Regions from separate parts of the Bacillus nitratireducens genome, predicted to be linked through region 4. Evidence: riboswitches for the same ligand, from Rfam matches in the RefSeq annotation. Region 4 holds a riboswitch; each other region holds the start of a gene.
The links. A riboswitch is a leader RNA that binds a small molecule or an ion and turns the genes downstream of it on or off. The one in region 4 is predicted to bind S-adenosylmethionine.
Positions count from the first base shown of each region.

Region 1: another riboswitch for S-adenosylmethionine. It lies ahead of Q3V31_RS23750 (cyclase family protein); the one in region 4 lies ahead of Q3V31_RS27740 (ABC transporter permease).
Region 2: another riboswitch for S-adenosylmethionine. It lies ahead of mtnW (2,3-diketo-5-methylthiopentyl-1-phosphate enolase); the one in region 4 lies ahead of Q3V31_RS27740 (ABC transporter permease).
Region 3: another riboswitch for S-adenosylmethionine. It lies ahead of Q3V31_RS04170 (YezD family protein); the one in region 4 lies ahead of Q3V31_RS27740 (ABC transporter permease).

Region 1 is NZ_JAUMJO010000007.1:78,807-81,010, reverse strand. It holds gene Q3V31_RS23755 (PRK06851 family protein) at 1-517, opposite strand, end outside; SAM riboswitch class I at 666-778, shown strand; gene Q3V31_RS23750 (cyclase family protein) at 864-1,496, shown strand; gene Q3V31_RS23745 (hypothetical protein) at 1,522-1,905, opposite strand; gene Q3V31_RS23740 (ATP-binding protein) at 2,135-2,204, opposite strand, start outside.
Region 2 is NZ_JAUMJO010000002.1:123,205-125,408, forward strand. It holds gene mtnW (2,3-diketo-5-methylthiopentyl-1-phosphate enolase) at 1-953, opposite strand, end outside; SAM riboswitch class I at 1,018-1,123, opposite strand; gene Q3V31_RS06985 (pyridoxal phosphate-dependent aminotransferase) at 1,188-2,204, opposite strand, start outside.
Region 3 is NZ_JAUMJO010000001.1:792,021-794,224, forward strand. It holds gene sat (sulfate adenylyltransferase) at 1-299, opposite strand, end outside; gene Q3V31_RS04165 (phosphoadenylyl-sulfate reductase) at 339-1,043, opposite strand; gene Q3V31_RS04170 (YezD family protein) at 1,131-1,274, opposite strand; SAM riboswitch class I at 1,347-1,455, opposite strand; gene lysA (diaminopimelate decarboxylase) at 1,573-2,204, opposite strand, start outside.
Region 4 is NZ_JAUMJO010000012.1:25,633-27,836, reverse strand. It holds gene Q3V31_RS27745 (ABC transporter permease) at 1-191, opposite strand, end outside; gene Q3V31_RS27740 (ABC transporter permease) at 208-1,125, opposite strand; SAM riboswitch class I at 1,263-1,368, opposite strand; gene Q3V31_RS27735 (DUF3951 domain-containing protein) at 1,540-1,755, shown strand; gene Q3V31_RS27730 (hypothetical protein) at 1,774-2,204, opposite strand, start outside.

The sequences.
Region 1 (2,204 bases), on a different contig from region 4:
TCAACTGATCTGTTAGTTCATTTGCTTTGTTAAAATCAATATTATTAATATATATTTTCTCCCACTCATCGTGTATAACTAATGCCTCTTTAAAACATCCGTAAGCAGATTGGAAAGCCTTGCTCGCTTCTGATACAAATCGTTCAATTTCTAACTTCTGCTTTCTTAATTTATCTGAGTCCCAAGCAACTCCTAAATTAATATACTCTTCCACAACCCCTGGCATTTTGGGCTCAATAACATGCGGTGATGTTCCATCAACAATTCCTACTTTTAATTTTGGGATAATCACTCCATCAACTGACTTATTATCAGAAGAACAATGCAAAAGTTCAATATCATATCCTTTTTCAGCCCATTCACGACCTATTGCCTTTATTAAAGAAGATTTCCCAGTTCCTGGACCACCCTTTAAAATAAACAACCTGTCTAGCCCTTTTAAATTCTCTTCGTATAAATTATGAAATCCTCTAGCTGTATTTCCACCGGCATAATAATTCAATACATTACCTGTCACTGCACTCACTCCTTCGCAGCATTCTATTTACATAAGCTACAATATGCGAGCAACTTTATTTGGGTGAATACCTATTTTGTATTGCACTAAAAAAGGAAATGAATTACAATTTAAATATTAAAAAATCAAAATATTAAAACTAAATATTTCTTTATCAAGAGAGGCAGAGGGACCGGCCCTTTGAAGCCCAGCAACCTCAGTTTATACAAACTGAATAGGTGCTAATTCCTGCAAAATGCAATGCATTTTGCAAGATAAAACTTAACCATTGTGTGCAAAGCTCATCTTTCTTGATTATGAAAGATGAGTTTTTTATATTTTAAAACATATATTGGAGGTATTCAAAATGAAAGTAATCGACCTATCACAAACATTTGAAAACAATATGTCTCAATTTCCTGGAACACCAAAAATCCAACTAGAAGCAATTACAAACGTTGAAGAGACGGGCTATCAAGTTACAGATTTTCATTCTGTCGTTCATGTAGGTACACATTGCGATGCCCCTGCGCATTTCATTTCAGGTGCAACCACTATCGATCAATTACCCCTAAAGCAATTTGTAGGTGAGGCCGTTCTTATCGATGTAACTCATATTCAAGAGAGAAAGTTACCTAAGGAAGTATTGCATAATACCGATATAAAAGAAGATGATATTGTCATTTTCCATTCCAATCTATCTAATAAGTGGAATACAGCCGCTTATGAGAAAGAAGCGTTTTATCTTTCCGAAGAATTAGCTGAAGAACTGGTTCAATTAAAAGTAAAATCAGTTGGTTTAGATTTTATTTCTCCTGATGAGGTAACGACAGAAACATCGCCGGTTCATCACATATTACTAGGGAATAACATTTACTTAATTGAAAACTTAACAAATCTAGATGCTATTAAAGCGAAACGTTTCTTTTTCTCGGCAGCACCTTTAAAAATTAAAGATAGTGACGGTGCTTTCGCAAGAGCATTCGCTGTTATTTTTTAAACACGGCCTACAAAAAAAGCAAAGATCATTTTTGACCTTTGCTTTTATATTTTTTATTTAAGTTTAAAAAGAATTGTTCCACTCTTGGGCGTAACCAAGCTAAATAATCTTTATCTCTCTTCTTTGTACAAGCTATCTCTTCTCCATCCACCATTTCGACAAGTTCTAGCTCTAACAATTGCCTCGTAAATGCTACCATATTTACGTCTTCGGCCGGATACTCTTCTTTTAATTTCTCCTCTATTTCTCCCAATAAAAAGCCGTCACGCATCATTGCTAGTGCATCAATCCAAAGTGGCGGCATTTCATATGTCTCTCCTGTAATCGTATCTTTTACAATATAATTCTTTTGCTCTTTTCGAAATTGAATTGTGTGTAAACATACAGTTGAATTTAATGTTAATTCCATCATACCACCCCTTTCATCATATCTGCATAGAAAAAAGGATGCGCGTGCACCCCTTCTTTTCTTTTCATAACACTACCAAACCGTTACACGAGCTAAAAGCTCTATGTCGATATTTTCCTCCATTATAAACGAAGTGTTTTATAAAAAAAACCCTTCTTGAAACATTTTATAAAATGTTTATATTTACACAACAAGAACACTTTTCTGAAAAATAATTTCGTCTAATGTACTACACTGTTGGTAAATAAATTTCCACTTTCGTTCCTACGCCCATACTACTTTGAATCGCGATACTCCCT
Region 2 (2,204 bases), on a different contig from region 4:
GAGATGGCAAGAGCCTCCTCTTTTTCTAACGCAACACTTCCATATGGAGATGGGAATAATGAAAAGTCAGCCCCAGCATAACGTAGTAGTTTTCCGAGTAATAATGGAGATGAAACTCCATATAACTTGGATGCTGAGTAAGCACCACTTACAGCAGGGTGTGCCATAATAGGAATTGGAATTTCATCGTCTTCTACAAGTGCTTGCAGTACATCTAGTCCGTAAGCAAATACGTTAAATAATAGAATATCAGCCCCAGCTTGCACTGCACGTTTCGCATTTTCTTTTAAATCAAAAGTTCGTCCTGTTAAATTTACTGCATATAACGTTTTATGTCCGTAAGTTTCGTATACAGATTGTAAAACTTCTTTCCCAGATTCAATTCTTTTTGTAAGTGGTGTTAATGAGTTTTCGAATAAAATTTCATCATCTTTTACAATATCTACGCCTCCAATTGCCTGATCGCGTAGTTGAGCTTTTAAATATCCAATATTCCGTCCTATCATCCCTTTGAAAATACTCATTAGAAGAGGGCGATCTTGAACTTGTAAAAGGTTTCGGATGCCTTCAATTCCAAATTTTGGTCCAGGAAACTGTTTCTTTAATTCGTCTGAGAATGTTAAATCAATGAGTTTAATTTCTCCATCTAACGAAAGTTTTCCAAATGTTGTTGTCAAAATGGCTGGTAAGTCGGGGCTAAAGTTCAGCGATGGATAATGAATTTTAATGAGTCCACGTGATACTTTTTTGCCAAGGTAAGAGTTAGTGTGTTCTTGTTCGTCTAACGCTTCAATATGAATGACATTGCCTTTATGTTGTTTTAATTGTTCTTGCAATAAGTGTGGCAAATGAGTCCAAGAGCCAATTGTTAAACCGAGTGCAATTTGCTCAGCTTTTTTTTCTAAGTTATGTGAATCATCATGGATTAAATATGTCGCTATAATTCCGCTCATTGTTATAACCTCCTAGTTAAATAAAAAAACCTCTCAGCTAAGGAGAGGTTTTTTTACAACCAGCTCCTTATCTGTCAGCATAATGCTGCGAGAATTAGCACCGTGTCTACAATTGTAGATCGGTTGCCGGGTTTCGTCGGGCTCGTCCCTCCACCTGCTCTTGATAAGAAGTATTTAGAAATGTTTAAATTTTTAAGATAACTGAATTTTGTCAGATATTTTTCATGTTGTCAATTACTTTTTGAAAAAATTTAATTTATCAATTCGATTAATGGCTTCTCGTAATCTATCTTCTGTATGCAAGAGACCAACGCGGACATACCCTTCGCCATGCTCACCAAATCCAACACCAGGAGCAACTGCAACGTGTGCTTTTTCTAGTAAAATATCAGAAAATTGCTCAGATGTATATCCTTCTGGTACAGGAAGCCATGCAAAGAATGATCCGGTTGGAATGTCTACATTCCAACCAATTGAGTGACAAGCTGAAATAAGAGCGTTTCTTCGAGATTCGTAACTATTTACAAGGTCTACTACGCAAGACTGTGAACTTAATAGTGCTTCGCGGGCAGCATCTTGAATTGCACCAAAAATACTAACATACATATGATCTTGCAATAGGTTAATTGTCTCAATCACACTTTCATTCCCCACAGCAAAAGCGATGCGCCATCCGGCCATATTGAAAGTCTTCGATAGAGTGTAAATTTCAATACCTGTATCTTTGGCACCGTCTGCTTGCAAGAAACTAATGGGCTTTTGACCATCGAATCCAATAGCACCGTATGCAAAATCATGAACGACTAATATATTATGTTCATTAGCAAAATGAATGGTTTCATCAAAAAAGTCTTTTGATGCAGTAGCACCGGTAGGGTTATTTGGATAGTTTAAAAACATTAACTTTGCACGCTCGGCAATAGAGTTATCAATTTTTGTATAATCCGGTAAAAAATTATTCTCTGCAATAAGCGGCATTGTTTCAAATTGTGCTTTTGCTAAAGCAACTCCTGATAAATAATCTGGATAGCCTGGATCTGGAACGAGAATAGTATCACCAGGGTTTGTAAAACAAATTGGTAATTCTACTAATCCAGCTTTTCCGCCAAACAAAATAGCAACTTCAGTTTTTGGATTTACTACTACATCATATTCACGTTGATAGAATGTTGCCACGGCTTCTTTTAAGCTTTCGTGTCCGCGAAATGGCGGATATTTATGATGAATGGTCTTTTCAGCAGCATCTTGTAA
Region 3 (2,204 bases), on a different contig from region 4:
TATACATTTCCATCGTTAACAAGTTTTACTTCCTCTCCGGCTTTCAGACTTTTTGCTACTTCTTCTGTTACAGGTAATGTAATCGGTATACTCCACACGCTACCATTTGCTAAACGAAGCTTTTCTACGACTGAATCATAATCTTGCTTTCCTAAAAATCCTGTAAGTGGACTATATCCTCCTGTCGCCAGAAGTTCTAAATCACTAAGCGCAATTTTGTCTAGCTCAATTTCTTTTACAATGTTCGATATGTCATATGTTTCATCAATACGGTTTACTAATTCATTTGTTGTACTCATCTTTTTATATCCCTTCTTAGCTTTATTTCAAAATCTATCTTATTGAAAATGAAGGCCACACTCTGTCTTCATTTTCCCCGACCATCTTCCATCTCTTGAGTCACCACCATCTCCTACAGGTAATGTACATTTCTCACACCCAATACTTGGATATCCAACATCATGCAATTGATTATACGGCAAGTTATATTTGTATACATATCGCCAAACTTCTTTCCACGTCCAATGAATGAGTGGACAAACTTTAATAGATTGAAAACGATGATCTTGATTTATAAACTTTGTATGCTTACGCGTTTCTGATTGTTCCCTTCTTAAGCCCGATATCCACGCTTTTTCCGCTGCTAATGATTTTTCTAACGGTAAAATTTTTCTAATCTTACAGCAAAGATTCGGATTACTTTCCCATAACTTCTCACCATGCAACTTCGCTTGTTCATCAAGTGTAAGTTCCGGCTGTTTTTCCATAATATTTAATGAAGGAAATCGTTCTCGCACTTTTTGAATTAATTCATACGTTTCTTGAAAATGAACATTTGTATCCAAAAATACAACTTTAGCAGATGGATTTACTTGGTTTATAAGGTGCAGTAATACCATACCTTCTACTCCAAAGCTACATGCGTATACAATCTCATCCTTATACTCTTTATAAGCCCAACTTAATACTGACAGAGCGCCTTTCGTTTCATCTTCTTCAGAAAATGAAACACTATTTTCTTTCCACGTTTCGTACGTCAACATATTTTTTCCCCCTGTAAAAGCAAAAAGACGGCTTTAACCTATTAAAAATAGATTAAAACCGCCTCTAGTTTTTCTAGTCAGCGCTTTTTACTTTAAACGTACTTTTTCACTTTTTTCTAATTGAATCACTTTTCCATCTTGCACAACAATTGTAATTGAGCCATATTTCATATCAGCAAGCATCGCTTGAATTTTCTCAGATACTTCATCAAAATGTTCCCGTACACTCACGCGAACAGCCCCCCTTTTTATTCATAAAAAAAATCTTTCCCATTTCGAAAAGACTGTTCGGTAATATATTTTACCTTATCTTTCAAAATGGACTCCATTTTGCTGGATTTAGCACCTTGCTTTCTATAAGCAGGTTGCCGAGCTTCGTAGGGCCAGTTCCCTCAGCTTCTCTTGATAAGCTTTGTATTTGTATTTTATCACAATTCTGATTTTTTTCAATCCTAGTTTTCCGATATATTTAATTATTTTTATTTTTTTAAAAGGAGTTGCCTTTACTAGACAACTCCTTCTTTCTCATTCACACCAGCTCTTTAATACGTATGCGATCGTTCCCAATGATATTTTCATATGTTTCACGTTCTACGACAATTTGTGACGTCCCGCCTTTTGCAAAGACGACAGCTGGTCTACGAATACGATTATAATTATTCGCCATCGAGTACCCATATGCCCCCGTACAAGAAATTGCTAGTAAATCAGAAGAAGCAACTTGCGGTAAGTTAATATCCCAAATCAGCATATCTCCACTTTCACAGCATTTCCCAGCAATCGAAACGAGTTCTTCATTTTCATCATTCCCTCGATTCGCCAACATCGCCTCATAACGGGCTCCATATAGAGCTGGTCTTAAATTATCTGTCATCCCACCATCGACTGAAACATACTTCCGAATACCAGGAATCTCTTTCACCGATCCGACTGTATAAATTGTTGTTCCAGCATCACCTACGATACTACGGCCTGGTTCAATCCATATTTCTGGAAGCGGGTATTCACATACTGTAAACTGCTCTCTTATCGTACTTGTTACAGCCTCCACATACGTTTCAAGTGTTAACGGTGTATCAGACTCCGTATAACGTATACCGAAACCTCCGCCTACATTCAATACTTTCACTACATAGTTTGTTCGCTCTCTCACTTCTTCTA
Region 4 (2,204 bases):
AAACTTTCGCCAATAAGCGAGAAAACAATAATTAGTAATAACGTCACTGCCCCTAAAACTGCTATAGGGTTTGATATGAACTTGCGAAACACTTCCTTTTTTCGGCTAATCGTTTGCTGATCTTTATTTATCGTTAATTCTTTTTTCTCTTCATTCGTTAATAACTGGTCATTAATTTCATAAGCCCCCATTTAAACATTCCCCTCCTTACGTAATAGAACGAATACGCGGATCAACAATACGATGAATGATATCTGTAATAAAAATACATACAATTAATAGCGAACTATAGAAAATGGTTGTTCCCATAATTACCGGATAATCTCGGTTAAAAATACTATCTACAAAATATTTTCCTAAACCAGGAATTGAAAATATTTTTTCAATAACGAAAGTTCCTGTTAAAAGTCCAGCCATTAATGGGCCAACAAATGTAAGTACCGGAACAATTGCATTTCGAAGAGCATGTCTTATAATGATTTTCTTAATTGGTATACCTTTCGCTCTCGCTAGCTTAATATAATCACTCTGCAACACTTCAATCATATTAGAGCGAACAAACCTTGTAATAACCGCGATTGGTCCTAACGCTAATGCGAAGGAAGGTAATACAGTATGCTCGAAGGTTCCCCAAGACGCCACTGGTAGTAATTCAAATTGGATGGCGAATACTTGTATAAAGAGTGGCGCTAAAATAAAACTAGGAATGGAAATACCGAGAATCGCAAGCAAGCTCACACTATAATCAATCACTTTCCCATGATATAGCGCGGCAAATGTACCTGCGGCAATTCCGACTAACAATGAAATAACAAGTGCTTGTAAACCAATAATTGCTGACGGTCCAAAACCGGTTGTTATAATTTCCGATACACCTTGACCTGTCGATTGAACAGATTCACCAAAATCAAAATGAACTACCCCATCCAAATAAGCAACATACTGATTCCATAACGGTTCATCAAGGTGATACTTCGCTCTCATGTTTTGTATCACTTCTTCAGGAAAGATTTTCGCATCTGACGAAAATGGATCCCCTGGAATAATATGCATAATTAAAAATGTTACTGTCGTAATAACCCATAGTGTAAATACCATAACCGATAGTTTTTTAATAACATACACTTCAATAACCCCCTAAACAAATGAATTTACTTTGTTTTATTGACATATTTGTTCCCATTACTCCTTCTCCACTTCTTAAAACACAAAAAGCCTTGATCTTAAAAAATAAGATCAAGGCTTAATAAAACTATGCCCATCACTTATCTTTCAAGCCTTGCTTGCTGGAATTAGCACGGTGTTCCTACTACAGAACCCGCTGCTGAGGTGTCATAGGGCCAGTCCCTCTACCTCTCTGGATAAGTAAATTGCTATATTATTATTTGGTTCAAATTGTATATTTCGAATTATAATTCTGAAAAAAAGAAAAGTCAATCAAATTGGATATATTTAGAAAAATCAGTTTTTAATGGTATTATTTCTTAAAGTCACTACTTTAACCTATAATAAAATTAATTACCTTAAAGGAGTTATAAGATGGATCCCTTACTTCTAGCCACCATAGGATTGCCATTAACAATTGTCATACTCGTAACCATCGGCTTCTACAAACTCTTCATTAAGAAGAAACGTATCACTTCTTTTTATACTCCATTCGATAATATTACTGGACAAACAATTTCGGAATTTCACGAAGAACAGAAGGTATTGGTATCCGAGGATGAAGACGGAGATGGTAAGAAGAAAAAATAACCTTGCGCATGCGCAAGGTTATTTTTGGGCCTCTGTTTGAAAACGTTTATAGTATGTGGATGCTGTTGCAAAGTTAATTTCTATATCACGAATCAACGATGAATCTTCTTCTTTAGCTAACTTCTGTAATTTTTTCATCGCTTGTTCCGATTCATCCAAGAAACCAGCGTATACCTCATGCTCTTGCTCTTTCGACTTTGGAACACGAATTTCTTTACGTATATGATCAATATCTTCTAACATGCTCGTTGTTACCTTTTGCACGTCTTCCTTATATTTAGCATTCGTTATTTCCTTACCGCCCTTTTCTTTTGCCACTTCAAATAACTGTAATGCTTTATTGATTTCTTTGTTCATTTTTATATCATATTTTTCATGTACTGCAAGGTATTCTTTCATCTCTTCTGTTTGTTCAGTAGATTGCTCTACCTTTTCTTTCGGTTCTTTCG